Regions from separate parts of the Pseudarthrobacter sp. B907 genome, predicted to be linked through region 1. Evidence: predicted binding sites of a transcription regulator. Region 1 holds the regulator's gene; the other holds the start of a gene.

What was found. The regulator HrcA, encoded in region 1, represses chaperone genes, less so after heat shock. The targets are predictions, from matches to a motif close to TTNGCACTCGNNNNNNNCGAGTGCNAA.
Region 2: groES (co-chaperone GroES) is a predicted target of HrcA. The motif match lies at 8,451-8,477, and genes of this name have one in related genera.

The regions. Positions count from the first base shown of each region.
Region 1 is NZ_JBEEQE010000019.1:5,507-15,137, forward strand. It holds gene lepA (translation elongation factor 4) at 1-1,405, shown strand, start outside; gene hemW (radical SAM family heme chaperone HemW) at 1,408-2,646, shown strand; gene ABLI39_RS14855 (DUF4870 domain-containing protein) at 2,683-3,102, opposite strand; gene ABLI39_RS14860 (DUF3097 domain-containing protein) at 3,223-4,071, opposite strand; gene hrcA (heat-inducible transcriptional repressor HrcA) at 4,317-5,330, shown strand; gene dnaJ (molecular chaperone DnaJ) at 5,412-6,539, shown strand; gene ABLI39_RS14875 (16S rRNA (uracil(1498)-N(3))-methyltransferase) at 6,542-7,324, shown strand; gene ABLI39_RS14880 (GerMN domain-containing protein) at 7,366-8,250, opposite strand; gene ABLI39_RS14885 (PhoH family protein) at 8,712-9,631, shown strand, end outside.
Region 2 is NZ_JBEEQE010000007.1:107,007-128,777, reverse strand. It holds gene tsaE (tRNA (adenosine(37)-N6)-threonylcarbamoyltransferase complex ATPase subunit type 1 TsaE) at 1-172, shown strand, start outside; gene tsaB (tRNA (adenosine(37)-N6)-threonylcarbamoyltransferase complex dimerization subunit type 1 TsaB) at 175-846, shown strand; gene rimI (ribosomal protein S18-alanine N-acetyltransferase) at 918-1,370, shown strand; gene tsaD (tRNA (adenosine(37)-N6)-threonylcarbamoyltransferase complex transferase subunit TsaD) at 1,367-2,479, shown strand; gene ABLI39_RS08290 (glutamate--cysteine ligase) at 2,518-3,669, opposite strand; gene ABLI39_RS08285 (glycoside hydrolase family 3 protein) at 4,047-5,480, shown strand; gene ABLI39_RS08280 (shikimate 5-dehydrogenase) at 5,529-6,329, shown strand; gene ABLI39_RS08275 (class I SAM-dependent methyltransferase) at 6,313-7,572, opposite strand; gene ABLI39_RS08270 (hypothetical protein) at 7,629-8,042, shown strand; gene groES (co-chaperone GroES) at 8,636-8,932, shown strand; gene groL (chaperonin GroEL) at 9,014-10,624, shown strand; gene ABLI39_RS08255 (DUF389 domain-containing protein) at 10,740-11,708, opposite strand; gene ABLI39_RS08250 (acyltransferase family protein) at 11,853-13,928, shown strand; gene guaB (IMP dehydrogenase) at 14,107-15,618, shown strand; gene ABLI39_RS08240 (ABC transporter ATP-binding protein) at 15,788-17,620, shown strand; gene ABLI39_RS08235 (hypothetical protein) at 17,617-18,222, opposite strand; gene ABLI39_RS08230 (S8 family peptidase) at 18,432-20,333, opposite strand; gene ABLI39_RS08225 (GuaB3 family IMP dehydrogenase-related protein) at 20,618-21,754, shown strand.

The sequences.
Region 1 (9,631 bases):
TGCCGCCCAGCCGGAGAAGTACGCCGAGGAACTGGCCAACCTGATCGGCGGCGACCCGGACGAGGTGCTGCGCGTCTCCGGCAAGACCGGCGCCGGCGTCGAGGTCCTGCTGGACAAGATCATCCGCGACCTCCCCGCCCCGGTCGGCGATCCGAACGCCCCCGCCCGGGCCATGATCTTCGACTCCGTCTACGACACCTACCGCGGCGTTGTCACCTACGTCCGTGTGGTCGACGGCATGCTGCACCCGCGCGAACGCATCCAGATGATGTCCACCCGCGCCACGCACGAACTGCTCGAAATCGGTGTCAGCTCCCCGGAGCCCACCCCGTCCAAGGGCCTGGGCGTCGGGGAGGTCGGCTACCTGATCACCGGCGTGAAGGACGTGCGCCAGTCCAAGGTCGGCGACACCGTCACCAACCTGGCCAAGCCGGCCAGCGACTCGCTGCCCGGCTACGCCGACGCCAAGCCGATGGTCTTCTCCGGCCTGTACCCGCTGGACGGCACGGACTACCCGGTGCTGCGCGACGCGCTGGAGAAGCTGATGCTCAACGACGCCGCGCTGGTCTATGAGCCGGAGACGTCGGCCGCGCTGGGCTTCGGCTTCCGCGTCGGCTTCCTGGGGCTGCTGCACCTGGAAATCACCCGCGAGCGGCTCGAACGCGAGTACAAGCTGGACCTGATCTCCACCGCCCCCAACGTGGAGTACGAGGTGACGCTGGAGGACAAGAAGGTCGTGCACGTCACCAACCCCAGCGAATACCCCACCGGCAAGGTCTCCGAGGTCCGCGAGCCGATGGTGGCGGCCACCATCCTGGCCCCCAACGAATTCGTCGGCGCCATTATGGAGCTGTGCCAGAGCCGCCGCGGCGTGATGGGCGGCATGGACTACCTCTCCGAGGACCGGGTGGAAATCCGGTACCGCCTGCCGCTGGCCGAGATCGTCTTCGACTTCTTCGACATCCTCAAATCCAAGACCCGCGGCTACGGCTCGCTGGACTGGAAGGCCGACGGCGACCAGGTAGCCGACCTCGTCAAGGTGGACATCATGCTCCAGGGCGAGCAGGTGGACGCGTTCAGCGCCATCACCCACCGCGACAAGGCCTACGCCTACGGCGTGATGATGACGGGCAAGCTGCGCGAACTCATCCCGCGCCAGCAATTCGAGGTGCCGATCCAGGCCGCCATCGGCTCCAGGATCATTGCCCGCGAAAGCATCCGCGCCATCCGCAAGGACGTCCTGGCCAAGTGCTACGGCGGTGACATCACCCGAAAGCGCAAACTGCTGGAGAAGCAGAAGGAAGGCAAAAAGCGCATGAAGATGGTGGGCCGCGTCGAAGTGCCGCAGGAGGCCTTCATCGCCGCCCTGACCACGGAAGAGTCCAAGGACAAGGCCAAGAAGTAGCCATGCCAAGCGCGCTTCCCCTCGGTGACCCCGCGCCGCCGGACGGGCTCGTGCCCGGCCAAGCGCTGGAGGGCGCCGCGGACCGGGCCTTCGGGCTCTATGTGCACATTCCGTTCTGCGCCGTCCGCTGCGGCTACTGCGACTTCAACACCTACACCGCCACCGAGCTCGGCGGCGGTGCCTCGCAGGACGCCTACGCCGGCACCGCCGTAGCCGAAGTGGAGTTCGCCGGCCGGGTGCTCACAGCATCGGGCCTGCCGGCGCGCCGGCTCAGCACCGTCTTCTTTGGCGGTGGGACGCCCACGCTCCTGCCGGCCGCGGACCTGGCCAGCATCCTGGCCGCCGCGATCAAGACCTGGGGCCTGGAGCCCGGCGCCGAGGTCACCACCGAGGCCAACCCGGACTCGGTCACGCCCGAATCACTGCAGCTGCTCGCCGATGCCGGCTTCACCAGGGTCTCCTTCGGCATGCAGTCCGCCGTGCCGCACGTCCTGAAGGTCCTGGACCGCACCCACACGCCCAGCCGTGTGCCGCAAGTGGTCCAGTGGGCCCGCGAGGCCGGCCTCGCCGTCAGCCTGGACCTGATCTACGGCACGCCCGGCGAGTCGCTGGAGGACTGGCGCTACTCGCTCGAGACGGCGCTCTCCTACGGCCCGGACCACATCAGTGCCTACGCGCTGATTGTCGAAGACGGCACCAAGCTCGCCGCCCAGATCCGCCGCGGCGAGGTCCCCGGAATCGACGACGACGACCACGCAGCCAAGTACGAGCTCGCCGACGAGCTGATCTCCGCCGCCGGCCTTGGCTGGTACGAGGTCAGCAACTGGGCCCGCACCCCGGAGCAGGCCTGCCGCCACAACCTGGCCTATTGGCGCGGGGACGACTGGTGGGGGATCGGACCCGGCGCACATTCGCATGTGGGCGGGGTCCGCTGGTGGAACGTGAAGCACCCCACGGCCTACGCGTCCCGGCTGGGCTCCGGGGTATCGCCGGCCGCCGGCCGGGAGACGCTTGATTCGGCAACCCGCCACGTCGAGCGCGTGATGCTCGAGGCCAGGCTGGTGACCGGACTGGACATCCCGGGCCTGGGCGGGCTGGGGGACACCGGACGGCACGCCGTGGCCGGGCTGATCGCGGACGGGCTGGTGGACCCGGTACAGGCGTTCAAGGGCCGCCTGGTGCTGACGCTCAAGGGGCGGTTGCTGGCGGACGCGGTGGTCCGCAGGATCCTGCCCGACTAGGACCCGGACCGCGCCGGCGGTAGGTCTCCGTGCGCGCTACTTGATCCAGCGGAGGTTGTACTCGTAGCGGTGCGGCTGGCCGCGGTTGACGTGGATGCCCGCCGCGACGGAGAAGCAGGCCAGGGCCAGCCAGATGGCCGTCGCCAGCACGGCGAACAGGTTTCCGACCACCGGGACAAAGACCAGCAGGTTGGCGAGAACGGCGGCGATCGTGGGCGGCAGCGTGAAGTTGAGCGCTTCCTTCGACTCCTGCGCCGTGAAGGGGCCGCGGTCCTTGAAGATCAGGTAGATCAGCAGCGAAGGGATGCAGCCCAGAATGCCGCCAAAGTGCGCCAGGGTGGCCCACTGCCGGTCCTCGCTCGCCGTCAGCGGCAGGGCATTAGCGGGCACGCCGTGATACTGCGACTCGCCATGGCCTGCCTGGTGGTCCGTGTGTTCGCGTGCATCTTCTGCCACGTTTCGTCCTTTGGATTGCGGTGGAGCATTGGTACTTGTAGGGCCGCGGCCGCAACAAACGCTGCGGGCGCCGTTCCAAGAATACTTGCTCGGGCACCGAACCGGCGCACAGCGGGGCGGCTACGGCACCGTAAGGAAGTCGATGACCTCTTCCACCCGGCCCAGCAGGGACGGTTCCAGGTCCGCGTAGCTGCGGACGGCCCCGAGGAGTTTCTGCCAGCCCAGGCCGATGTCCTCCTTGCTGCTGTGCGGCCAGCCGAAGGCCGTCAGGATCCCGGTCTTCCAGTCCACCCCCCGCGGGATCACCGGCCACTGTTCAATGCCCAGCACGGCCGGGCGGATGGCCTGCCAGACGTCCACGTACGGGTGCCCGACGATCAGCACGTTGCCGGCGGCCCCCGGGGACGCCATCACGGCGTCGGCGATCCGGGACTCCTTCGAATCCGGGACGAGGTGGTCCACCAGCACACCGAGCCGGCGGCCCGGGCCCGGCCCGAACTCCTTCACGGCGGCAGCCAGGTCGTCGATGCCATGCAGCGGCTCGACCACGATGCCCTCCACCCGCAGGTCATCGCCCCAGACCCTCTCGACGAGCTCGGCGTCGTGCTTGCCTTCCACCCAGATCCGGCTGGCCTTGGCCACCTGGGCGCGCTGTCCGGCCACCCGCACCGAGCCGGAGGCCGTGCGCGCCCCGGCGGCCGCAGCGGGGGCCCGGGGGGCGGGCGGCATCAGCCGGATGGGCTGGCCCTCCAGCAGGAAGCCGAAGCCCAGCCGGAAGGAACGGGACTTGCCGCGCCGGTCCTCGAGGGCCACAACGTGCATGCCGCCGGACTTCTCCACCCGGGTCACAGCGCCCACCCAGCCGGACTGGACGTCCTCCAGCACCATGCCGCGTTCCACCGGGATTTCAGGGAGCTGGGCCTTGGCGGGGGCGGACAGGTCCTGCGGGCCCCAGTTCTGGTACGTCATCTGCTACACACTGCTTTGCGCTCGGAAAGTTTCGGGGGACGATTCGGTCCCGCGGCCTGCGGTGTGCCCGGAAACACCTGTCCCGGCGGTCACGCCCGCAGCGAATCCAATGCTAACAACGGCGCGAGTCATATTAGACTGGTTAGCACTTAGGCATGTCGAGTGCTAACCGCGGGTTCCCGGGCGCGTCCCGTCACGCCCGGCGGCACCCGGCTCAGCGGAAACAGGTCGATTGGAGGTGGGGCGTGAGCGAGCCACGCAAACTTGAAGTACTGCGCGCCATCGTGGAGGACTACGTCCATTCCCGTGAACCGGTGGGATCCAAGGCGCTGGTGGAGCGGCACCACCTGGGCGTCTCCAGCGCCACGATCCGCAACGACATGGCGGCCCTGGAGGACGAGGGCCTGATCACGGCGCCGCACACCAGCGCCGGTCGGATCCCCACCGACAAGGGCTACCGCCTGTTCGTGGACCAGATTTCGGCCGTGAAGCCGCTGTCCCTTGCGGAGCGGCGCGCCATCCAGGCGCTGCTGGAGGGCTCGGACGACCTCGACGACGTTCTCGACCGGACCGTGCGGTTGCTCTCGCAGCTGACCAACCAGGTCGCCGTCGTGCAGTACCCGCTGCTCAGCCGGGCCCGGGTCCGGCACATCGAATTTGTGCTGCTGGCTCCGCGCAAGGTGCTGACCGTGCTGATCGCCGACACCGGCAAGGTGGAACAGCGGGTGATCGACGTCGGCCAGGAGCTCGGCGACGAGGCCCTCGCGGAACTGCGCACCCTGTTCCTGGCCAAGCTTTCGGGCACCCCGCTGAACCTGCTGCCGCAGTCGCTGCAGGCCGTCGCGGACAGCTGCCCGCCCGCTCGGCGCGGCGCGGCCCAGGCCCTCGCCCGGGGGCTCGAGTCGCTGGCGGCGAGCAGCCGCGAGGAACGGATGGTCATGGCCGGCACGGCCAACCTGGCCCGGTCCAACGTGGACTTCCCGCTCAGCATCGGCCCGGTGCTCGAGGCCCTCGAGGAGCAGGTGGTGATGTTGCGCCTGCTCAGCGACATGGCGCAGGACCCCCGCGGCGTCACCGTCAGCATCGGCCGGGAGAACCCCTACGACGGCCTCTCCGAAGCCTCCGTGGTGGCCACCGGCTACGGTCCGGACGCCACCGCCAAGGTCGGCGTCCTCGGACCCACGCGGATGGACTATCCCACCACCATGGCCGCCGTCCGTGCGGTGGCCCGCTACCTTTCACGGATCCTCGGGCCCTGACGGCCCGGCCCCGGCACCAGCCATTTACCTGACACAGGCTCTGCCAGTTACCGGCAGTACAACCAGGAAGAGATACACACTTTGAGCAGCCACTACGACGTTCTTGGAGTCTCCCGCGAAGCGACGGGGGAAGAAATCAAGAAGGCCTACCGCAAACTCGCGCGGACCCTGCACCCGGACGTGAACCCCGGTGACGACGCTTCGGACCGGTTCAAGGCGGTCACGCACGCCTACGAGGTGCTCTCCGATCCGCAGAAACGCCGGGTCTACGACACCACGGGCAACGAGAACGGCACCGACAACGGCTTCGGCGGCGGCTACGCCGGGCAGGGCTTCGCCTTCCAGGACATCTTCGAGACCTTCTTTGGCGGCGCTGGCGGCCAGGGCGGCCCCGCTTCCCGGGTCCGGCGCGGGCAGGACGCACTGATCAGCGTCCGGATCGAGCTCCGCGACGCCGTCTTCGGCGTCAACAAGAAGCTCGAGGTGGACACCGCCGTCACCTGCCCCACCTGCGAGGGCTCCTGCTGCCGTGAGGGCAGCCACCCCGAACGTTGCGACATCTGCGGCGGCAGCGGCCAGGTCCAGCGCGCGGTGCGCTCCATCCTCGGCCAGGTTATGACCACTGCCCCGTGCGGCAGCTGTGAGGGTTTCGGCACCGTAATCAAGGACCCTTGCAACGAGTGCGGCGGCCAGGGCCGGATCCGCAGCCGCCGCTCGATGACTGTCAAGGTCCCGGCCGGCGTTGCCACCGGCACCCGCATCCAGCTCTCCGGCCAGGGTGAGGCCGGCCCGGCCGGCGGTCCCTCCGGCGACCTGTACGTCGAGATCCGGGTCAACAACGACCCGACCTTCGTCCGGGAGGGCGACGACCTGCACGCGAGCCTACACATCCCGATGACCGCGGCCGCCCTGGGCACGGAAGTGACCTTTGAGACCTTTGACGGGGCGCAGGAGATCGACGTCAAGGCAGGCACCCAGTCGGGCGAGATCATCACGCTCCGCGGCATGGGCGTGACCCACCTGCGCGGCTACGGCCGCGGCGACCTCAAGGTGCACCTGCAGGTGGACACCCCGGCCAAGCTCGACGCCGCCCAGGAAGACCTGCTCCGCCAGCTCGCCAAGCTCCGCGGCGAGCAGTTCACCGAAGGCAAGCTCGCCGCCAGCGGCGGCGTCTTCGCCAAGCTGCGGGACCGGCTCGGTAACCTGTAGCGGTGAGTAACCCGGTCTTCTTCACGCCCGCAGGAACCCTGGACGACCAGGGCCCCGGCACAACGTTCGTCCTCACGGGCGCCGAGGCGCGCCATGCGGTGACCGTCAAGCGGCTGGCCGTGGGGGAGGCGGTCGACCTTGCCGACGGCGCCGGCACCCGCATCACCGGCACCGTCACCGCCGTCGCTCCCCAGGAGCTGACGGTGGAATGCGTCGAGGCCAGCACCGAGGCGCGGCCGGATATCAGGCTGATCCTGGTGCAGGCACTGGCCAAGGGCGACCGCGACGAACTGGCCGCCGAAACCGCTACGGAACTGGGCATCGACGCCGTCGTGCCCTGGCAGGCGGAACGGTCGATCGTCCGGTGGAAGCCCGAGCGCGCAGCGAAGGCCCACGCCAAGTGGCAGTCCGTGGTGACGGCCGCCGCGAAGCAGGCGCGCCGCGCCTGGATCCCGGAGGTCCGGGACGCCGTCGACGGCGGCGCCCTGCAGGCAGCCGTCGCGGCCGCGGACCTTGCCGTCATCCTGCACGAGGATGCGGTCCGCCCGCTCCGCCAGGTGCTGGAAAGCTGGCGCGGCGCGGCCCAGGGGCAGGGGAGTGACGGCGGCGAGCCGCGCGAGGTGCTCCTGATTGTCGGTCCCGAGGGCGGCATCAGCCCCCGCGAGGTCACCCGGCTGTGCGACGCCGGTGCGGTGACCGCCCTGCTGGGCCATCATGTGCTGCGTTCCTCCACCGCGGGCCCGGCTGCCACCGTGCTGGCCAGCGACGTGCTCGGCCGCTGGTAGCCGCCGGGCACCGCAGACGGGCGCCGCTGCCGGGGCCGTGCCTAGCGGACGGTGAAGCCGCGGGTGTCCACGTTCAGGTCCTGCACCGTGCTGCCCGGATCCACCTGCGACACCCGGGCCTCATAGCTGCCGGGCCCGAGGTTCAGCGAGAAGTTGAACAGGCCGGCCTGCGCGCCGTCCGGGGAGGCGGTGATGTTGCCGTTCAGGTAGGGGGTCTTCGTGGTGCCGTCGACCCGCAGGATCTCCCAGCGCAGCTTGCCGCCCGGGACGGTGCTCCGGCCGGTAAACTTCACGGCCCCCTCGGCTGCCTGGGTGCCTTCCTGCGGATCGATGATCCACACCGGCGCCACCATCCCGGCGCTGCGCGACGTCGGCGAACCGAGGCGGACCCGGTTGAACGCGACGTAATCGGTGTGCCCGTCCACCAGGATGACCACCTGGATCTGCTGCCCGGCGTCGGTCAGGCCGGCGCTGGCACCGGCGGCCGTGGCGGTGTAGACCAGCTGCTGGATGGCGCGTTCGGCCATCTCGGCGTCGACGTTGCTGTTGAACGCGTCCGCGGACACATCCACCGTGATGACATTCTTGCCGGAAATGGACGTGGCCAGCTTTTTCGGGTTCTGCCAAGGGGTGAAGAAGTCGGGATCCAGCGGTTTCTCGGACATCATCACGCGCAGGGCCCGTGTGATGGGGTTGTCCTGCTCCGAGACGTCCCGGAACTCGCGGTAGAGGAAGACATTGTTGTTGCTGCGCCCGATCCAGTAGACCGGGGCCTTGTTGGACGCCTGCGTGGATTCCAGCGGCGCGCTGGTGGCGGCGGCGCCCGCGGCGGGGCCGGGCACCGTCTGGGTGGGAGTGCCCGAGTCGGTGATTCCCGGCTGGGGCGTGGCCACGCAGCCGGACAGCGCCAGGGCGGCAGGCAGCACCAGCAGCAGGGCCCCACGGCGCGCACGCCGTCCTGCTGCCTTGACTACTTCACGCTGGCTGATGGCCGCCGTCCTTTCGCTGTGAGCCCTGAATCATGCACTGCTCCGTGCCTGCCGGGTTTGTTCCGCGGGCAGGGCGCCGGCCGCGCCGGGTTGCCCGCCCTCCGTCGGGGAACGGCAGCGTCGGGCCCGGCAAGGCCAAATCCAGCATTACACAGCGCCGGGGCGCTCCGGGCGGGTTTTCGCGCCGGCCGGCGAACTGCAACGGGAACGATATGAGGACGATATGAAGTTGATACCTAATGTCGCTGCGCCGGACCCGGGCGCCGGTCCCGGGCCGCGCTGGCGTAAGATGGAGGGACCCGCCGGAACCGGCGCTGACGGCCCGGACCGGCGTCGGCCGGCAATGGCGGGAGACCATTTCCGAACTGGAGGGGACCAGAGGCCCACGGGCCAACACCATGACTGAAGCAGCCAACGGCAAGGCCCGGATCAGCGCGGGCGAGCGCACCGCAGGGGAATTTCCCCACTCCCTCCCAGGCCTGCGGACGGAAGTGGTCCTGTTCGACAACTCCGACCAAATGGTGCAGTCCCTGGGCAGCCACGACGAAGCCCTGCGCTTCATCGAAACCCAGTTCCCCGACGTCGACTTCCATGTCCGCGGCAACGAACTCGCCATCAGCGGCCCGGCCGCCGACGTACCCCGGATCATGCGGCTGCTCAACGAAGTGCGCGGCCTCGTGGCCCGCGGCACCGTCATCACGCCGGCCGTACTGCAGCAACTGGTGTCAATGCTGCGCAGCCAGTCGCTGCAGAACCCCGTGGACGTCCTGACGCTCAACATCCTCTCCAGCCGCGGCAAGACCATCCGGCCCAAGACCCTGAACCAGAAGAACTATGTGGACGCGATCGACGCGAACACGGTGATCTTCGGGATCGGCCCGGCCGGCACGGGCAAGACCTACCTGGCCATGGCCAAGGCGGTCCAGGCGCTGCAGCAGAAGGAAGTCAACCGGATCATCCTGACCCGCCCGGCGGTGGAAGCGGGGGAGCGGCTGGGCTTCCTCCCCGGCACGCTCAGCGACAAGATCGACCCCTACCTCCGTCCGCTCTACGATGCGCTGCACGACATGATGGACCCCGAGTCGATCCCGCGGCTGATGGCCGCCGGCACCATCGAGGTGGCACCGCTGGCCTACATGCGCGGGCGCACGCTCAACGACGCCTTCATCATCCTGGACGAGGCGCAAAACACCACCCCCGAGCAGATGAAGATGTTCCTCACCCGGCTGGGCTTCGGCTCCAAAATGGTGGTCACCGGCGACGTAACCCAGGTGGACCTGCCGTTCGGCACCCGCTCCGGGCTGCGGATCGTCGAAGA
Region 2 (21,771 bases), on a different contig from region 1:
CGACGCCCAGAACGTCGGATCCCAGCCCGCCGGCGTCGTGCTGGACTTTGACACCGACGACGCCGACGAGCCCCGGACCGTGGTCTTCCGCGGCTTCGGCCCGCGCTGGGCCGAACCGCCCGCCGCCCTGGCGGCTCTCCCGTCCCCGCCCGCGACCCCGGAAACGGACTGACCATGCTGATCCTCGCCATCGATACCTCGGCCGTTGCCAGCGCCGCGCTCGTCTCCGACGATTCGCTGGAATCCGTCGTCGGCAGCTTCGCCACCGCGGACACCCGCAGCCACGCCGAGGTGCTGGCCCCCGGCATCGAGCAGCTGCTCGCCGGCGCGGGCCTTCGCGGCGCCGACGTCGACGCGATTGTCACCGGGGTGGGGCCGGGCCCGTTCACGGGCCTGCGCTCCGGCATCGTCACGGCGCGCAGCCTGGCGTTCGTCTGGGACAAGCCGCTGTACGGGCTGATGAGCCTCGACGCCGTTGCGCTGGAAGTGGCCGAGTCGACGGAGGCCCCGGCCGAGTTCATCGTGGCCACCGACGCGCGGCGCAAGGAGGTTTACTGGGCCCGCTACGCCCAGACCGCCGGCCAGCTCCCGCGGCTGCTGGACGGGCCCCATGTGGGGTTCGCCGCCGAGCTGCCGGACCTTCCCGTTTACGGCGCCGGCGCCGGCCTGTACCCGGACGTCCTGAACGTGGTCCCGGAGTTCTCCGGGCGTCAGCCCGAGGCGCTTTCGCTGGGCCAGTTTGCCCTGGCCCGCCTCGCGGCGGGGGAGCAGCTGTTGGACAGCACCCCGCTGTACCTGCGCGAATCGGACGCGCAGGTCCCCGGGCCGCGGAAGCGCGCGCTGTGACCGCCCCGGACGCCCCGCAGGGCCCGCGACACGGCCCGCCGCAGGGCCCGCCCGGCGTGGAGCTCCGTCCCATGGTTCCCGCGGACATTCCCGCCGTCCACGCCCTGGAGCTCCGGCTGTTCCCGGTGGACGCCTGGCCCCTGCAGATGTTTGCCGACGAACTGACGCAGACCGACACCCGGCGCTACCTCGTTGCGGAAGCCAACGGCGAGATCGTCGGCTACGCCGGGCTGATGTGCATCGAACCCATCGCGGACGTCCAGACCATCGCCGTCGTGCCCGAACGCGAGGGCAAAGGGATCGGGTCGGCGCTGCTGACCGAGCTGATCCGCGAAAGCCGGCGCCGGCATGCCGCCGACGTGCTGCTGGAGGTGCGCGCCGACAACCCCCGCGCCCAGCAGCTCTACCGGCGCTTCGGCTTCGAGCAGATCCACGTCCGGCCGCGCTACTACCGCGACGGCGTCGACGCGCTGATCATGCGCCTGCAACTGCACACCCCTCCGAGCGAAACGGACCGAGCATGAACCATATCGCGCACAGTTCCCAGCCACTGGTGCTGGGAATTGAATCCTCCTGTGACGAGACCGGCGTCGGCATTGTCCGCGGAACCCGGCTGCTGGCCAACACGGTTTCATCCTCCATGGACGAACACGTCCGCTTCGGCGGGGTCATCCCGGAGATCGCCTCGCGCGCGCACCTTGACGCGTTTGTCCCCACCCTCCGGGAGGCCCTCGCCGCGGCGGACGTGACCCTGGCCGACGTCGACGCCATCGCCGTGACGTCCGGCCCGGGCCTCGCCGGGGCGCTCATGGTGGGTGTGTGCGCGGCCAAGGCGCTCGCCGTTGCCACCGGTAAGCCGCTGTATGCGATCAACCACCTGGTGGCGCACGTCGGCGTCGGCCTGCTCGAGCCGGGCGACGGCGTCCCGAGCGTCTTTGCCGGTGGGAATGCGCTGCCTGAGAACCTCGGCGCGCTCCTGGTCTCCGGCGGGCACACCGAGATCCTCCGGATCCGCAGCATCACGGACGACGTCGAGCTCCTCGGTTCCACGATCGACGACGCCGCCGGCGAGGCCTACGACAAGGTGGCGCGGCTGCTGGGGCTGGGCTACCCGGGCGGGCCGGCGATCGACAGGCTGGCGCGCACCGGTAGCGCCAAGGCGATCCGGTTCCCGCGCGGCCTGACCCAGCCCAAGTACATGGGCACCGCGGAGGAACCGGGCCCGCACCGGTACGACTGGTCCTTCAGCGGCCTGAAAACCGCCGTCGCCCGCTGCGTGGAGCAGTTCGAGGCACGCGGTGAGGAGGTGCCGGTCGCGGACATCGCCGCCGCCTTCCAGGAGGCCGTGGTGGACGTGATCACCTCCAAGGCGGTGCTCGCCTGCCGCGAAAACGGCATCACCGAGCTGCTGCTAGGCGGGGGAGTGGCCGCGAACTCGCGGCTGCGCCAGCTCACGGAGCAGCGCTGCATGGCGGCCGGAATTCGGTTGACCGTCCCGCCGCTGGCGCTGTGCACGGACAACGGGGCCATGGTCGCCGCGCTCGGTGCGCAGCTGGTGATGGCCGGAACGGCGCCGAGCGGGATCGGCTTCGCGCCGGACTCCTCGATGCCGGTGACCTCCGTGTCCGCCTAGGCGCAACGCCCGGGAACAGGGACGCGGCGTCCGGGGACCTAGGCTTCGGGGCCCTTGCGCATCTGCTTGACCAGGTCCAGTACGACGGCGCGCAGGTCGCCGCCGTGCTCGGCGGCGACGCGGCGCTGCCGCTGGTAACCGGCGCCCCGCCGGATGATCTTTTCCACGTCGGCCAGTTCGGTGCTGCAGCCGAGCTTCGCGGCCACGGGCTCCAGCCGCGTGAGCGTCTCGCGCAGGTGGTCGGTGACGAGCTGTTCGTTGCCGTCGGCGTCCAGGATGATGATCGCGTCGAGGCCGTACCGGGCCGCACGCCACTTGTTCTCCTGGACGTGCCACGGCGGCATGGTCGGGATGGTGCCGCCGTTGTCCAGGATGGTGGAGAACTCGTCCACGAGGCACTGCGTCAGGGCGGCGATCGCGCCGACCTCCTCCAGCGTGGCCAGCCCGTCGCAAATCCGCATCTCGATGGTGCCGAGGTTGGGCACCGGGCGGATGTCCCAGCGGATCTCCGAGAGGGTGTCGATGACCCCGGTGGTGAACATGTCCTGGACGTAGGACTCGTATTCCTCCCAGCTGGCGAACTGGAACGGCAGGCCCGCCGTCGGAAGCTGCTGGAACATGAGGGCGCGCTGGGAGGCGTAGCCGGTGTCCTCGCCGCCCCAGAAAGGGCTGGAGGCGGACAGCGCCTGGAAGTGCGGGAAGTAGTTGACCAGGCCGTCGAGCACCGGCAGAACCTTGTCGCGGCTGTCCAGGCCCACGTGGACGTGCACCCCGTAGATGACCATCTGCCGGCCCCACCACTGGGTGCGGTCGATCAGCTTGGCGTACCGCTCCTTGTCCGTGACCGGCTGCAGCTGCGGCGGGCTGAAGGGGTGGCTGCCGGCGCAGAAGACCTCCACGCCCATCGGGTCGGTGACCTCGCGCAGCGCGGCGAGGGAGCTGTCCAGGTCCGCCTTGGCTTCGGCCACGGTGGTGCAGATGCCGGTGACGAGTTCCACCGTGTTCAGCAGCAGTTCCTGCTTGATATGGGGATGTTCGTCATCCTCGTTCAGCTCGGGATGGCGGTCGGCCACCCCCCGGAGCACCTCGCCGGCCACCGAGGCCAGCTCGCCGGTTTCGGCGTCGACCAGCGCGAGTTCCCATTCCACACCAAGAGTTGATTGCCTGGATGAAGCGAAATCAATCTTCATGTGGTCCCTTCGCTGTTTTGTTTCGCGCTGTTTTGTCGCCGGCTGTGCTGCTGCCCGCGGCGGCATGCGGTGGCAAGGCAACGGTGCTCCAAGTCTAGTGCAGGGGTAGCATCGAGCTGGTGGCCAAGTTACAGCTGATACGTGAGAGTTTTCACAGAAGAAGCCAGTTGCCGGCGGCCCTGGCGCTCCTGACGGGGCTTGCCGTAGCGGTGGCAGGCTGCGCCGGACCGGAAGCTGCGGGCCCCGGACCGACCCCGGACCGGGGCTCCGCCGCCGGGGCGCCGCCGGCGGCCGACGCCGGGCCCGGGGCCCCGCGACCGCTCGGCTGGGGTCCGGACCAACGCGACGCCGATGCCGCGGCCGGTGCCGTTTCGGGCATGAGCCTTGAGCAGAAGGCCGGGCAGGTGCTGCTGCCGTTCTTCCCCGGGCTCGACTCCGAGGCCCATGCCCGGACCATTGAGCGGCTGCACCTCGCCGGTTCGATCGTGATGGGCGACAACGTCCCTGCCGCCCCTGACGGGCAGGTGGACACTGCCGCCATGCGGGCCGCCGCCGAACGCCTGCAGCGGGCGGCCCGGGCCGACGGCCGCAGCTGGCCCGGGCTGATCGGCGTGGACCAGGAGGGCGGAGCTGTCGCGCGGCTGCGCGCACCCCTGACCGAGTGGCCGGCCCCGATGAGCTACGGCGCCGCGGACAGTGAGCCGCTGGCGTCCGACGCCGGCCGTGCCCTCTCCGCGGAGCTGGCCGGGCTCGGCTTCAACGTCGATTTTGCCCCCACGGCGGATGTCACCGTGGGCCCGGCAGATCCCGCCATCGGCGCCCGCTCGATCTCCGGCAGCGCGGACACCGCGGCGCACGTCGGCATCGCCTTCTCGCGCGGCATGCTGGCGGCCGGGATCCTGCCGGCCGCCAAGCACTTTCCCGGCCACGGCTCCGTGACCGTCGACTCGCACGAGGGCCTGCCGGTCCAGGGCGCCGGCCTGGAGCAGCTGCGCGCCAGGGACCTGAAGCCGTTCCAGGCCGCCATCGACGCCGGGCTGCCCATGGTCATGACCGGGCACATCGCCGTGCCTGCGCTGCAGCCCGGGGTGCCCGCCTCGGTCTCGCCGGCGGCCTACGCGGAGCTGCGCCGGATGGGCTTCAAGGGCGTCGCCGTGACCGATGCCCTCAACATGGGTGCGATCGGGAAGCAGTTCCCCAACGACGCCGCCGCCCCGCTGGCGCTCGCCGCCGGCGCGGACTTGGTGCTGATGCCGGCGTCGGTGGAAACCGCCCACGCCGCCATCGTGGCCGCGGTCCGCAGCGGCTCCCTGCCGGCCGCCCGGCTGGACGAGGCGGCCACCCGGGTGGCCACGATGCAGCTCTGGCGCGCGCGCAGCCTGGCGCCGCAGGGCAGGCCGCCGGGCAGCGGCTCGGCGCTGTCACAAAAAGTCTCCCAGCAGGCCATCACCGTGCTGGCCGGGCCCTGCCGCGGGCCGATGGTCCCGGCCAGCGTTCGGGTGAACGGCGGCTCCGAACAGGACCGGGCCAGGTTCGCGGCGGCGGCCGGCCAGGCCGGCATCCGGATCGGCGACGGGCCGCTCGTGACGCTGATCGGCTATGGCGGAGCTCCGGCGACCGCGGATGTGGCGGTTGCCCTCGACGCCCCCTGGCCGCTGGAGAAGTCCGCCGCGCCCGCGAAAATCGCGCTCTACGGCCGGACCCAGGAGGCCTTCGACGCGCTGCTGGCGGTGCTGGCCGGGAAAGCGACCGCGCCGGGGAAGCTGCCGGTCGCCGTCGGGCCGCAGGGAGCGGGTGCCGGCTGCCGCTGAACCGGGGCCATGGCGTTTAATGGTGCTGTGCCCATCCTGAACAAAGACATGACCCTGTGCATCTCGCTCTCGGCCCGGCCGAGCAACAACGGGACCCGCTTCCACAACCACCTGTATGAACAGCTGGGCCTGAACTGGATCTACAAGGCCTTCGCCCCCACCGACCTCGCCCAGGCCATCGCCGGGGTGCGAGGCCTCGGCATCCGCGGCTGCGCGGTCTCAATGCCTTACAAGGAAGACGTCATAGCCCTGGTGGACGCCATGGACCCGTCGGCGAAAGCCATCGATTCGGTCAACACGATCGTCAACGACGGCGGCACGCTCACGGCCTATAACACCGACTACACGGCAATCGAGCAGCTGCTGGCGCGCAACGCCGTCCCCACGGATTACTCCGTGTGGCTGCTGGGCGCCGGCGGGATGGCGAAAGCCACCGCTGCGGCGCTGCGCGACGCCGGCTTCCGCAACGTCACCGTGGTCGCACGCAACGAGGAGGCCGGCCGGGCGCTGGCCGGGCTCTACGGGTTCGACTGGCGGGCCGACCTCGAGCCGTCCGGCACTGCCGAGCTGCTGATCAACGTGACGCCGATCGGCATGGCGGGCGGCCCCGATGCGGAGGCGCTGCCCTTCCCGCAGGAGGCGATCGGCGCCGCGAAGGTGGTGTTCGACGTCGTCGCGCTGCCGGCCGAGACCCCGCTGGTGAAGGCCGCCCGCGCCGCGGGCAAGCAGGTGATCACCGGCGCCGAGGTCGCCACGATCCAGGCCCTGGAACAGTTTGTGCTCTACACCGGCATCCGGCCCAGCGACGAACAGGTCCGGGCCGCCGAGGAGTTTATGCGGGCCCAGTAGCCCCGGCCGCCGGGACCTGGACCGGCTCCACCGAAATGGCCACCCGCTCCTCGCCGATCCTGGTGAGGACCAGGGTGGCCGTTTTGGTGGCGGAATTCCTGGCGCTCCTGCCGCCCGGGAGCAGCTGTTTGCGCAGTTCCTCCGGGGTCACCGAGGTACCGCGTTTCTTGATGTCCAGGACACCGACGCCGTTGGCCTTGACCCAGGCCTTGAGCGCCTTGACGTTGAACGGCATCACCTCGAGGACTTTGTACGCGCGGGCGAAGGGCGTCTCGCGCAGTTCCGGCGCGCAGATGTAGGCGATGTGTTCATCTACCAGATGCCCGCCGAGCTGCAGCGCGACGTCGGCAACCAGGCCGGCACGGATCACGGCGCCGTCCGGCTCGTAGAGGTAGCCCTCCACGGCCCCCACCGGGGCGGCCGGCCCGGCGTCGAACTCCTCCGAGCTGGTGAGCTCCGCGGCTCCCTGCGGCCCCAGGACCAGGGCGGCGCGGCGGATCCCGGGCCGGCGGACCGCGTTGAACCAGAGGGCCACCTCGGTAACGTCGCCGCCCATCGAGACCCACTGCGCCTCGCAGCCCGCGGGCACGGAGGCGTGCGGCATGCCCGGGCCCATCTTCACGCCGACGGCCCGGCCGGACGCGGCCAGGGACTCCACAAAGGACAGCGGCGGGGAGAAGTCCTCCGGGTCCCAGAGGCGCTTCGTTCCCGAGCTCGACGTAGTGCGGCGGGCCGGGTCGAGCCAGACGCCGTCGATCCCGTCGAGCGGAACGGCGGCGGCATCGGCGTGGACCACGGTGGCGTTCCGGAACGGGATCAGGTTCATGGTGGCGCAGGCCGCGGTGGTTTCATCCAGTTCGACGGCGGTGACCGTGATGTCGAGGGAGGCCAGCGCCATCGCATCCGCCCCCAGCCCGCAGCCCAGGTCCGCCACGTGGGAAATCCCGGCGGCGGCGAACCGCTGCGCATGCCGTGCCGCGACGGCCAGCCGGGTGGCCTGCTCCAGGCCGGCCCGGGTGAAGATCATCTGCCGGGCGAATTCGCCGAACTTGGCCTCCGCCTTGGTCCGCAGCCGGGACTGCGTGAGTGCCGCCGAGACCAGCTCGGGGGAATGGCCGGCTTTCCGCAGCGAGGCGTTGAGCCGGAAGGCCTCCTCCTCGCGGTACGGGCCAAGAGACGCCAGCAGTTCCCAGCCCTCCGGATTCAGGAGCGGGGCGATCTGGTCCTGCGTAGTCTCAGCCATGCCATCAAGCGTAGTTCAGGCGCGGAACGCCCGGCACGACCGATAGGCTGGACGGCATGGACGACAGGGACACAGAGGACTTCGGCGCGGCGGGCACCCGGGAGCCGGGCGACGGGGAAAATCCGGGCCGGAGCGGCCTGGTCCGCTTCGCCCGGCCCGCGCTGATTGCGGGCAGTGTGGTGGCGGTCGTCTGCGTGGCGCTGCTGGTGATCATCTTCGCCCTCGACTCCTTCAACGCCACCGTGTATTCCGTTGGCGGCAAGGACGTCACGGACGCCACCGACGAGGCGCGGGCCATCCGCGAAACCTATGCCCCAGCCCGGGTGGGCGGCATGATCTTCCTGGTCCTCGGGGCGCTGGCCGCCCTCGCTGGCGGCTTCGTCATGTACCGCGAACGGAACACCTCCGCGCAGGTCGACGAGGACGACGACGGCCAGGACTGGGACTACGAGGACCTCGCGGGGCAGTAGGCCGCTTTGGCCTTGGCCCGCTTGGCCCGGCGCAGGGTCGGCGCCGGCATGGACTGGGACGGACATACCCATCCTTCGCCGCCAGCACTGGACATATTGCGTATATGCCCATCCGTGGCGGCCAGCACTGGGCATGTCCATCGCCCCCGGACAGCATGTCCATTGCAGCGGGCCGGCGATGAGCACGCTCATCGCCCAGCACCAACAACGGACAAGCTCAGCGCCCGAGGCAACATGTCCGTCCTCCAAGCCGCCGGGCGGGCATGTCCATCGCCGAGCGCCAGCACTGGGCATGTCCATTCCTGGCCGGGCGGGCATGTCCAACGCCGAGCGCCAACGCTGGGCATGTCCGTCCTCCAAGCCACCCGATGAGCATGTCCATAACCGCGTTCACCGACGACGAACTTTCTGGCACTCACCTTGACCGAGTGCTAACTCCTTACATAGAGTCGTCATTGGCACTCTCCCTAGGCGGGTGCTAACACCTGAAGCTTTACCGGCCTGGCTGCTGCCGGCACCGCGACGACGGTCTGTACGCCATGGCACCACAGCTTTAAAGTCCACGAATTTGCTGACGAAAAGGAGAGGTCCGAGTGTCGGTCTCTATTAAGCCTCTTGAGGATCGTATTGTTGTCCGCCCGCTCGAAGCCGAGCAGACCACGGCTTCCGGCCTGGTTATCCCGGACTCCGCACAGGAGAAGCCGCAGGAAGGCGAAGTTGTTGCAGTAGGCCCCGGCCGCTTTGACGACAACGGCAACCGCGTTCCCGTCGACGTCGCCGTCGGCGACGTTGTCATCTACTCCAAGTACGGCGGAACCGAAGTTAAGACCGGCGGCGTCGAGTACCTCGTGCTGTCCGCCCGCGACGTTCTGGCGATCGTCGTAAAGTAACTCTCTTGGACCCCCGCGCCGCCGATTCCTTCGCTTTGAACGGAACGGCTGCGCGGGGTTCCGTCTTGAAAGGACAAAACCATGGCAAAGCAGCTCGCGTTTAACGACGCTGCCCGCCGGTCGCTTGAAGCCGGCATCGATAAGCTCGCCAACACGGTCAAGGTGACGCTCGGCCCGCGCGGCCGCAACGTCGTGCTGGACAAGAAGTGGGGCGCCCCCACGATCACCAACGACGGCGTCACCATCGCCCGTGAAGTCGAACTGGACGACCCGTACGAAAACCTTGGCGCGCAGCTTGCCAAGGAGGTCGCCACCAAGACCAACGACGTCGCCGGCGACGGCACCACCACCGCCACCGTGCTCGCCCAGGCCCTGGTCAAGGAAGGCTTGCGCAACGTTGCCGCCGGCGCCGCCCCGGGACAGATCAAGCGCGGCATCGAGGTCTCGGTCGAGGCCGTCGCCGCCCGCCTGCTGGAGAACGCCCGCCCCGTCGAGGGCACCCAGGTGGCCAACGTGGCCGCCATCTCCGCGCAAAGTGACGAGGTCGGCGAGCTGCTGGCCGAGGCGTTCGGCAAGGTCGGCAAGGATGGTGTGATCACCATCGAGGAGTCCTCCACCACGCAGACCGAGCTGGTCCTCACCGAGGGCATGCAGTTCGACAAGGGCTACCTGTCCCCGTACTTCGTCACCGACGCCGAACGCCAGGAAGCCGTCCTCGAGGACGCCCTCATCCTGATCAACCAGGGCAAGATCTCCTCGGTCCAGGAATTCCTGCCGCTGCTGGAGAAGGCGCTGCAGAGCTCCAAGCCGCTGTTCATCATCGCCGAGGACGTCGACGGCGAGGCCCTCTCCACGCTGATCGTCAACCGCATCCGCGGCACCCTGAACGTCGTCGCCGTCAAGGCTCCCGGCTTCGGTGACCGCCGCAAGGCCATGCTGCAGGACATCGCGACCCTCACCGGCGCGCAGGTCGTCTCCCCGGAGCTGGGCCTGAGCCTGGACACCGTGGGCCTCGAGGTCCTCGGCACCGCCCGCCGCATCACCGTGACGAAGGACAACACCACCATCGTCGACGGCGCCGGTTCCGCCGAGGACGTCGCAGCCCGGGTCGCCCAGCTGCGCGCCGAGCTGACCCGCACCGATTCGGACTGGGACAAGGAAAAGCTGCAGGAGCGCCTGGCCAAGCTGGCCGGCGGCATCGGCGTGATCAAGGTCGGCGCAGCCACCGAGGTCGAGCTGAAGGAAAAGAAGCACCGCATCGAGGATGCCGTGTCCTCCACCCGCGCCGCCCTCGAAGAAGGCATCGTGGCCGGCGGCGGCTCCGCCCTCATCCACGCGCTCAAGGCGCTCGATGAGGACCCGGCCGTCCAGGCGCTCGACGGCGACGCGGCAGCTGCCGTGGGCATCGTCCGCCGCGCCCTGACCCAGCCGCTGCGCTGGATCGCCCAGAACGCCGGCTTCGACGGCTACGTCGTCGTCGCCAAGGTGTCCGAGTCCGCGGTCAACCAGGGCTTCAACGCCAAGACCGGCGAATACGAGGACCTGATCGCGGCCGGCGTCATCGACCCGGTCAAGGTCACCCGCGCGGCACTGCGCAACGCGGCCTCGATCGCCGCGCTGGTCCTCACCACCGAAACCCTTGTGGTGGAGAAGCCGGCCGAGGAAGACGAACACGCCGGGCACCAGCACTAAGGTTCCCGCGCACTAGTTCCCGTGCAACAAAAGGGACCGGACCAGCTCCAGCTGGTCCGGTCCTTCTTGTTATGGCGGGCCCCGGCCGGCGCCTGTCAGCGCCCGTCACGTCACGTCAGCGCCCCTGCGCCTGCGCTTTCCGCTGCAGCCGCGCCGCGGCGTCGCGCGGCAGGCGTTTGGTGACCACCCGGTAGAACAGCAGCACCGCCACCGCCGACACGACGATCCCGACCAGGTTCACCAGCAGCTGCAGCGCCGAGCCCGCCGCCTTCTGGTACTCACCGAGCACCAGCGCCACCGCCACAAAACCGGCCGCCGGGACCGTGGTCACCGAAATGAAAACGCCGATTAGGGCCGCCGACCGCCGGCCGATCACGGACAGCATGCCGGCGGTGCCGGCCAGTAGGGCCACAATCAATGAATACGGCCCCGGATGGTAAATGAACTCCACCGCCGAGCCGCGGTCCAGGGCATCGGCGGGAAAAAGACCAAGCGGGACGGAGAGCCAGGCCGTGAACGCCGCCGCCAGCATGGCGACGGGGAACCCCACGCCGAGCGCCAGCGCCGCGCGGCGCCCCAGCCGCCACTGGCGCCGCACCAAGGCCACGGCCAGCGCGGCGAGCGGCCCGAACTCGGGACCGACAGCCATGGCGCCCACAATCGCGATGGTCGAGTCGGTGACGATCCCGATCGCAGCGAGCTGGGTGGCCAGGACCAGGAACGCCAGGTAGCTCCACGTCAGCCGGGAGTCCTCCCCGGTCTGCCGGGACACCTCATCCCAGATCACGGCGTCCGCGCCCTCGCCGGGGGCAGCCGCCGCGGCCTCGTCCGCGCGGTCGGAGAGCAGCAACTCGGGCGTGGTCACCGAGATCGAGCCGACCTCCTGGACGTTGAGGGCGTGGAGCTTCTCGATCAGCGCCTCGACGGCTTCCCGCGCGACGAAAACCAGGATCACATCTCCCGGCGGGAGCACCGAGGCGCCCGGGTGCAGCGCCACCTCCGCCACTCCAGGCCCGTCCGAACAGCTGTCCACCACAGCACCGGTGAGCTGCTCCGGGACACAAATCCGTAACTGCACGATCACTCGCGGCCTCCTTCGACTCGTTACAGACTAGGGCCTGCTGCGTGGCCGGCGCCCGCAGGCAGACCTCCCAGCGATTGGCGCAGAAAATTACGGTTCAGTAACATTGATGTTTTTGGAAGTGTGCCTGAGGGGTCCCCAGTGTCGATCGAGCGAACCGTAGCCAGCCCGCCGCCCGCATCCGCGGGTTCGCCGGCGCGCCGCAAATCGGGTTACCGGCCCGAGGTGCAGGGCCTGCGTGCGCTTGCCGTCCTGATGGTAGTGACCTACCACGTGTGGCTGGGCCGGGTCTCCGGCGGCGTGGACATCTTCCTGCTCATCTCGGCCTTCCTGATGACCCTGAGCTTCGCCCGGAAGGTGGAGAGCGGGAAGCCGCTGCGCCTGCTGAGCCACTGGCTGCACCTGCTCAAGCGGCTGCTGCCGGCCGTCGTGGTGGTGGTCCTCGCCGTGCTGATCGGCACCTGGGCCATCCTGCCGGCAAGCCGGTGGCCGGACATCCTCGACCAGGCCTGGGCGTCGCTGCTGTACCGGCAGAACTGGCTGCTTGCCGACACCGCCGTCGACTACTACGCCCAGGACCACTCCGGTGCCAGCCCGCTGCAGCACTTCTGGTCCCTATCCATCCAGGGGCAGGTCTTCCTGCTCTGGCCGCTGGTCTTCGCCGGCGCCGCCCTGCTTCACCGTGTGCTGCGCCGGACGAAGCTGGATGACCGGCTGACGGACTACCGGCTGATCCTGGCCCTGGCCTTCGGGACCATCTTTGCCGCGTCGCTGGCTTACTCGATTGACCAGACCGCCAGCAACCAGGCCTACGCGTACTTCGACACCCGGACCCGGCTGTGGGAGTTCGCCCTCGGCTCGCTGCTGGCCCTGGCGCTGCCGCACCTGAAACCGGGCAAGGCGCTGCGCGTGGTGCTGGGCTGGGCCGGCCTGGCCGCGATGCTTTCCTGCGGGCTGCTGCTGACCGTGGACCGGTCCTTCCCCGGTTTCATCGCGCTGTGGCCCACGCTGGCTGCCGCCGCCATCATCGTTGCCGGGCAGAGCGGCAGCCGCTTCGGCGTCGACCGTCTGTTGACGTGGCGCCCGCTGGTGGCCCTGGGCGACAACTCCTACGCCCTCTACCTCTGGCACTGGCCGCTGCTGGTGCTGGCGCTGGCCGGCCTGGGAATCACTGCGCCGGACCTGGTGCAGGGGCTCGCCATCGTGGCCGCCTCCGTGGCGCTGGCCGTGCTCACCACCCGCTACGTCGAGAAACCGCTGCGCGACTGGCACTGGCCGCAGCGCCGCGCGTGGCGCACCGCCGTCGTCATCGCCGCCTGCGGTGCCCTGCTGGCCGGACCCGTCACCGTATGGCAGAGCCAGCTGATGGCCGATGAGGCCGCCGCCGCGGCCCAGCCCCGGGAGCTGACCCCCGGCGCCGCCGCGCTGGCGCCGGAGAACGCCGGCAAGCCGACTCCGGACGCCAAGATCATTCCCGGCCCGGCGGCCCTGAAGAACGAGTGGGCCGACATCGACGGGCTCTGCACGGACTCCAACGTGCCCGCGGACCCGCTGCTGGCAGGCTGCCTGCAAAACAGCCGGCCGGACCCCGTGACGAAGAAGATTGTGGTGCTCGGCGACTCCCACGCCCAGCAGTACATGGCCGCCCTGGGCCCCATCGCCAAGAGCCACGGCTGGGAAGTCGTGACCCTGCTCAAGGGCAACTGCCGTTTCGGCGGGGAATCGCCTGAGCGCGATGCGGACTGCAACGCCTTCAACAAGGCGAGCGCCCAGTACGTGCTGGATCACAAGCCGGACGCCGTGTTTACGGTCGCCTCGCTCACGCTCAAGGACGCCCCGTACGAAACCGAGGTGCCGCAGTACCTCGAGGGCATCAAGCCGTTCACCGACGCCGGGATGGAGGTGGTGGGCATCCGCGACAACCCGCGCTTCACCATGAACATGCCCGAATGCGTGCAGAAGAAGGGCGCCGACGCCGCAGCCTGCAACGTTCCGCTGCAGGAATCGCTGGCCGCCTCCTCGCCGCTGGACGCCTACCGGGGCAAGGTCGCCGGACTCCACCTCATGGACCTGAGCGACTTCATCTGCGCCAACGGCACCTGCCCCGCCGTCGTGGGGAACGTCTATGTCTACAAGGACGACAACCACCTCACCAAGACCTACGTCCAAAGCATGATCCCGATGTTCGAGCAGCGGCTGCTCGCCGCCACCGGCTGGACGTGACGCGCGCGGCGCGGCCAGGCATGCCGTTGCTCACATTCGCGGCCCGGAATATGGGGATCGGGCCCGAGGTTCTACTATTTACACAACACTTCTGCACAGGCCACGCCCGTAATGACGGGCTGGTCATCTGCTGCAACCCCTACCCGTGAACCCAGAAACCAAGGTAAGAGGCGCACTCATGACCCAGCCCGAACACGACCCTTTCGGCTTCGTTGGCCTGACCTACGACGACGTCCTGCTGCTGCCGGGACACACCAACGTCATCCCGTCCGAGGCTGACACCTCCTCGCGGATATCCAAGCGCATCACCGTGAACACCCCGCTGCTCTCCGCTGCGATGGACACCGTGACCGAGTCCCGGATGGCCATCGCCATGGCCCGCCAGGGCGGCCTCGGCGTGGTGCACCGTAACCTGTCGATCGCCGACCAGGCCGACCAGGTGGACCGGGTCAAGCGCAGCGAGTCCGGCATGATCACCAACCCGCTGACCATCGGCCCCGAAGCCACGCTCGCCGAGCTGGACGAGATCTGCTCGCACTACCGCGTCTCCGGCCTGCCGGTCGTGGACGAGGGGATGCGGCTGCTCGGCATCGTCACCAACCGCGACACCCGTTTTGTGCCGGAATCCGACTTCCCCATCCGGCTGGTCAGCGACGTCATGACCAAGATGCCGCTCGTCACCGGGCACGTGGGCATCAGCCGTGAGGAAGCCTCGCACAAGCTCGCCACCAACAAGATCGAGAAGCTCCCGCTGGTGGACGAGCAGGGCCGGCTCAAGGGCCTCATCACCACCAAGGACTTCACCAAGGCCGAGCAGTACCCGCTGGCCACGAAGGACGAGGAGGGCCGGCTGCGAGTCGGCGCCGCCATCGGCTTCTTCGGTGACGGCTGGGAGCGGGCCATGGCCCTGATCGACGCCGGCGTCGACGCCCTGTTCGTCGACACCGCCAACGGCCACTCGCAGGGTGTTCTGGACATGATCCGCCGGCTGAAGTCCGATCCGGTTGCTGCGCACGTGGACATCATCGGCGGCCAGGCCGCCACCCGCGAGGGTGCCCAGGCCCTGATCGACGCCGGTGCCGACGGCATCAAGGTGGGCGTGGGTCCGGGCTCCATCTGCACCACCCGCGTGGTGGCCGGCGTCGGCGTCCCGCAGATCACCGCCATCTACGAGTCCGCGAAGGCGGCCATCCCGGCCGGCGTGCCGCTGATCGCCGACGGCGGCCTGCAGTACTCCGGCGACATCGGCAAAGCCCTGGTGGCCGGCGCCGACACCGTGATGCTCGGTTCCCTGCTGGCCGGCTGCGACGAGTCACCGGGGGACCTGATCTTCGTCAACGGCAAGCAGTTCAAGAGCTACCGGGGGATGGGCTCGCTCGGGGCCATGCAGACCCGCGGCAAAAACACCTCCTACTCCAAGGACCGCTACTTCCAGGCCGACGTCTCCGGCGATGACAAGCTCATCCCGGAAGGCATCGAGGGCCGGGTGGCCTACCGCGGCCCGCTGTCCTCGGTGGCGTACCAGCTGGTCGGCGGCCTCCGCCAGACCATGTTTTACACCGGCGCCCCGACCGTCGCCGAGCTCAAGGCCCGCGGCAAGTTCGTCCGGATCACCGCGGCCGGGCTCAAGGAATCCCACCCGCACGACATCCAGATGACCGTGGAGGCACCGAACTACGGTTCGCGCTAATCCCCACCCGCCCCCTAACCTCGCAAGCTCGGTCAGGGAACCCTGCGGGCGTGGGCCCACCCGCCGCTCTCTGAGCCACCCAACCAACTCGCAGCACGGGCCGTTTTGGCGGCCCATAACGGCCCCTGCTGCGAGCTAGTTGGGCAGGGGCGTGTCCTAGGCTGGAGGCATGTCCGAACTCCTGCCCGCGCGCGAGCCCAGGCGCAAACTGGCGCTCCGGCCCTATGCCCGGGCGGTGGCGCAGGTGCTGCGGGTCAGCTTCCGGGCCTCGCCGGCCGCCGTCGTGATGAAAATCGTGGGCTCGCTGATCTCGGCGCTGCTGCCGCTGGTCACCACCTACTTCGCCGCGCTGACCACGACGGCGCTCGCGGCCGCCTACGCGGGCAACGCCGAGGCCGGGCGGCAGGCGATCGTCTACGTCATTATCACGGCCGCGCTCGGCCTGTTCTGGGGAGCGTTCAGCAGCGTGGACCGTTACATCCAGCAGCTCATGAGCTTCCGGGTCGGCGCGATCGTCGGGGACCTGATGTACGAGCGCTTCCTCGCCCTCGACTTCTGGCGTTACGACGACAAGGAGACGGTGGACCTCTACGACCGGGCCAAGCGCTTCTCCGATTCCTACGCCCGCGTCCTGGACCGGATCGCCGCCATCTTTACGCAGCTGGTCTCGGTGATCCTGGCGATCGGCGCGCTGCTGCTGGTCAGCTGGTGGATCGCCGTGATCGTGCTGGTCGCGATCGTGCCCAGCGTCTACCTGCAGTTCAAGCTCTCCCGCGAACAGATCGCGCACTGGAACACCCAGATCGATTCGCGCCGGCAGCGCAGGATGATCGAAACCAACCTGCTGCGGCCGCAGCACATCGCCGAAATGCGGCTGTACGGGATCGTCGGCTACCTGATGGGGCTGCGCTCCCGGCTCCGGGACGCGGACGAAAAGCGCCGGCTGGACTTCCAGAAGCGCTACATTCCCAAACAGCTCGCGGCCGACGCGCTGCAGTACGGCGCCGAGGTGGTCTCGCTGATCTGGGTGGTGGGCCAGATCATCGCCCGGGCGCAGCCGGTGGGGCAGTTCCTCTACGTCCAGCAGATCGTCAGCCGCGCCCTCTCCACCGCCAACAGCCTGGTCTCCTCGCTCAGCTCCATCGACGAGGACCTGGCGAACCTCAAGGACTACGAGCTGTTTATGGCGCTGCCGGTGCACTCCGACCAAGCCCCGCCCCTGCTCCAGGCGCCCACGGCCGTGGAACTGCGCGACATCCGTTTCACTTACACCGGCAGCGAGCTGGAGGTCATCAAGGGCATCTCGCTGACCATCCGGCAGGGCCAGCACATCGCGATCGTGGGAGAGAACGGCGCCGGCAAGTCCACCCTGATCCGGATCCTCGCCGGGCTGTACCGCCCGGATTCCGGGCAGGTTCTGCTCGACGGCGTCGACCTCGCCGCCGTCGACGTGAAGTCCTGGCACCGTCAGCTGGCGGTGCTCAGCCAGGAGTTCCTGAAATACGAGTTCGCCACCGCAGCGGAGAACATTTTCTTTGGCGACGTCGATGCGCCGCGGGACGACGCGCGGATCCGCCGCGCCGCCGCCGACGCCGAGGCCCTCGAGTTCATCAACAAACTGCCCAACGGGCTGGACAACCACGTGAGCAACTGGATGGAGGATCCGCGCGGCCGGAAGGGCAGCGGCCTCTCCGGCGGCCAATGGCAGCGCCTGGCCATGGCCCGGAACTTCTACCGCGACGCGTCCTTTATGGTGATGGACGAGCCGACGTCGGCGATTGACGCGCTGGCCGAGCACCGGATCTTTTCCCGGCTCTTCGCCGACCGCAGCAGCACGATCATCGCCATCAGCCACCGGCTCGCCACCATCGAGAAGGCGGACATCGTCTACATGCTGGAGGACGGCCGGATCGTGGAGCAGGGCACGCACCGGGAACTCGTGGCGCTGCGCGGCCGCTACTTCCGGATGTTCGAATCCCAGCTGGCCGTGGACGAGGCCTAGGAACCCGTCACGGTGGTGCGCACCCGGGCCAGGCTGGGGGCGGCGGGAACGCTGCTGAAACCGAAGGAGACCGCGGGCCGCACGGCGGCAAGCGCCCCGGCGTCGGTGCCGTCCCAGCTCACGCGGGCCGCCGTGATGTGGTGCAGGTCCGTCACGCCGTAGTACTCCCTTCGTCCGCCCCGGGCCGTGCCCGCGGTGCGGGCGCCCGGGCTGATTCGGGAAGCGAGCGGGCTGACGGCCCGTAGCCACCGCGGGTGCACCGCCAGCGGACGCGGAACCAGACGCACGACGCTGCCAAGCCGGGTGCGCGCGCCGACGTCGGCCCGGACGCTGAGCGGACCGGCGTCGATGCCGAGCCGGGGTCCATAATGCGACACCGCGAGATCCACCACGCGGGTCTCGTCAAAGTTGTAGACCGAGGCGATGAACGCGCCGATCTCGGCGGTCGGGGCCAGCAGAATCCGTCGGCCGGAGGGCAGTTCCACCATGGCATCGGCGAAAGGGCCGAAGGGGGAACGCTGCCAGAGCCCCAGCACGGCGCGCAGCCCGGATTCCGTTCCCAGCCCGGCGATGTGGCCGTCGAAGCTCCACCCGTTACCCATGCCGCCAGCGTACCTGCCGCCGGACGCCTGTACCGTCCGCGGGCTGCCCGTGACCGTTCCCGGAAGCAACGGATGGGCATGCCCTTCCGTGGCCGCGGCCAATGGACATAACCCCACTATGTCCGTTCCCGGGCGCAAAGAATGGGCATGTCCTTCCGGGGAGGGAGGACATGCCCATTCTTGGCGGTGCTCAGCGGTGCTCAGCGGTGTTAGGAGGTGGTCACCGAGGTGTCGTCCACGAAGAAGTAGGTCTTCAGCGAGGAGTCCTCGACGCCGAGGAAGCGCAGCGTGACGCTCTTGCCCTTGAACGCTGACAGGTCCAGCGTCTTCAGGACATAGCCGGCGGACTTGTTCAGGTTCGAGTAGGTCGCCAGGGTCGTGGTGACGCCGCCGCTGATGGCCTGGATCTTCAAGGTGTCGTAGGCCGTCGCCGTGGTGGTCTCATCGGTCAGGGTCTTGAGGTAGAAGGACAGGGTGGAACCGGTCACGGAGGACGGGATGGAGATGGTCTGGTCCAGCGTGTACGACGTGGCCTGGCCCCAGCCGTTCAGGCCCGCGAAGCCGGTGCCGGTCCGGGCGTTGGTTCCGGTCTCAAAGGTGTCCGCGTGGTCGGAGGTCCACGAGGCCGCGCCGCTTTCGAAGCCGGGGTTCAGCAGCAGGTTCCCCGACGGCGGCGGGGTGGTGCCGCCGAGCAGGGCCATCGTGGCGGTGGCGTCGGAGAGGCCGGCGCCGCAGCCCTTGGTGCAGCCGCCGGGCATTGCCCGGGTGCCCTGGCGCAGCGTGGACTCGACCTGTGCCGGGGTGAGGGCGGGGGACTTGGCCTTCATCAGGGCTACGAGGCCGGCCACGTGCGGGGTCGCCATCGAGGTGCCCTGGTAGCTGGCGTAGCCGGCGGCGCCCGGCGTCGTGGTTCCGGTGTTGAGGGTGGAGAGGATCCCGCCGCCGCTGACGCTGGTGTCGCCGCCGGGAGCCGTGAGATCCACCGTGGCGCCAAAGTTGGAGTAGTAGGAGAGGGTCCCGCTCGGGTTGCTCGCGGCCACGGTGACCACCGAGTTGCAGTTGGCGGGCCGGAAGCCGGAGGCGTCCTGGTTGCTGTTGCCGGCCGCCACCACCACGGTGGTGCCGCGCGAGACGGCGGCGTCGATGGCGGCCTGGTACGTGGTGCCGCAGGCGCCGGAGCCGCCCAGGCTCATGTTGATGACCTTGGCGGGGTTCGCGTTGGCGGGGACGCCGGAGACGGTGCCGCCGGAGGCCCAGATGATGGCGTCGGCAATGTCGGAGAGCGAACCGCCGCACTTGGCCAGCACACGGACCGGGAGGACCTTGGCGTTGGGCGCCACGCCGGCCACGCCGGTGGCGTTGCCGGTCACGGCGGCGATGGTGCCGGCCACGTGGGTGCCGTGCCAGGAGGAGTTGGAGGCCGCGGTCTGGCCGCATTCGCCGGCGGCGTACCAGTCGCCCTCGTCCTGGGGGTTGGCGTCCCGGCCGTTGCCGTCGCGGGCCGCCGTGGCGTCCGAGACGAAGTCGTAACCCGGCAGCACATTGGCGTCCAGGTCGGGGTGTGCCGTGATGCCGGTATCGATCACGGCGACCGTGGAGCCGGAGCCGGTGGAGACGTCCCAGGCGCCGGGGATGCGCATGCCGTTCGCCGCGGTGAAGTCCCACTGCTCGCTGTAGCGCGGGTCGTTCGGCGAGAGCACAGCGGTCATGCGGGCGTCGGGCTCGACGGCGTCGACCGCGCCGGAGGCGACGATCTCGTTCATAAAGTCCTTGGCGGCCTGGTCCGAGAGTGCCTTGTCGGAGGCGATCAGGGTGCCCCCGGTGGCGAGGGCGCGCAGTTCCTTCACCGTGACGCCCTGCTGCTTGGCTGCCTTGCCCCAGGCGTTCGCGCGGCCGCCCGGCGTGGCGTTCCCGGGGGTCTTCTTAAAGCTCACAATGAACTGCGTGTAGGCCTCGCCGGCGTTGACATCCGGCGCCGGGACATTCTCCGAGGCGACCGGTCCGGTGCCGGGGGCGGCGAGTACCGGGCTGACGGCCAGCGTCATGGTGCCGACAAGGGCGGCCAGCGACAGGGCCAGCACGCGGGACTTCCTGAGTGATGCACTTCCCATGGGTTCTGCTTTCTATCACCGGGCAGTGCGGACTGCCCGGAACGGGGTGGGGAGGCCGCCGGGGACAACCCCCGGCGGCCGAAGGCAAACGTAAAGGCATTTTCATGATTTGTAAACCGTTGACAAAACATGTCAAGTAGGTGTGGACTATCGATTATTTGGGACCCGGCCGGGCGTCTCCTGGCGGCCCCGGAGCGGCCTGCGGACGCGGTCCGGACGGTCCGTCCCGGGTCAATGGCCGGGTCAAAGGCCGGTCCAACGGCCGGGTCAAGTAAAGTGGGGACGTGACTTACGAGATTGAGATTGGCCGTGGCAAGCGTGGGCGTCGTGCCTACTCCCTGGACGACATTGCGATCGTCCCCAACCGGCGCACCCGCGACCCCAAGGACGTGTCCGTCTCCTGGCAGATCGATGCCTACAAGTTCGACATGCCCGTCATCGCCGCGCCGATGGACTCCGCGATGTCCCCGGAGACGGTCATCGCGCTGGGACGGCTCGGCGGCCTCGGTGTCCTCGACCTGGAAGGCCTGTGGACCCGCTACGAGGATCCCCAGCCGGTGCTGGATCAGATTGCCGCCCTCGAGAACGAGACCAACAGCCCCGCCGTCACGCGCCGGATGCAGGAGCTGTACCAGGCCCCGATCCAGCCCGAACTGATCACCTCGAGGCTGGCCGAGATCCGTGCCGCGGGCGTCACCGTCGCCGGCTCGCTGACCCCGCAGCGCACCCAGGAGCATTACAAGACCGTGGTGGCTGCCGGCGTCGACATCTTCGTCATCCGCGGCACCACCGTCTCGGCCGAACATGTCTCCAAGGATCACGAGCCGCTGAACCTCAAGCAGTTCATCTACGAACTCGACGTCCCGGTGATCGTCGGCGGAGCGGCCGGTTACACCCCGGCCCTGCACTTGATGCGCACCGGCGCCGCGGGCGTCCTGGTCGGTTTCGGCGGGGGAGCCACCACCACCACCCGCCGCGCCCTGGGCATCCACTCGCCGATGGCGTCCGCCATCTCCGACGTCGCGGCCGCCCGCCGGGACTACATGGACGAATCCGGCGGGCGCTACGTGCACGTGATCGCCGACGGCGGCATGGGAACCTCGGGCGACATCGTCAAGGCCATCGCCATGGGCGCCGACGCCGTCATGCTCGGCAGCGCCCTGGCCCGCGCCGAGGAAGCCCCCGGCAAGGGCTGGCACTGGGGCCAGGAGGCCCACCACCTCGAACTGCCCCGCGGCGACAGGGTCAATGTCGGCACCGTCGGGCCGCTGGAGGAGGTCCTGTTCGGCCCGGGCCACCACACCAACGGCACCTCGAACCTGATCGGCGCGCTGCGCCGCTCGATGGCGACCACCGGCTACTCGGACCTGAAGGAATTCCAGCGCGTCGACGTCGTCGTCTCGCCCTACGCCGGGAACTGAGCCCGGCGCGGGGCCCG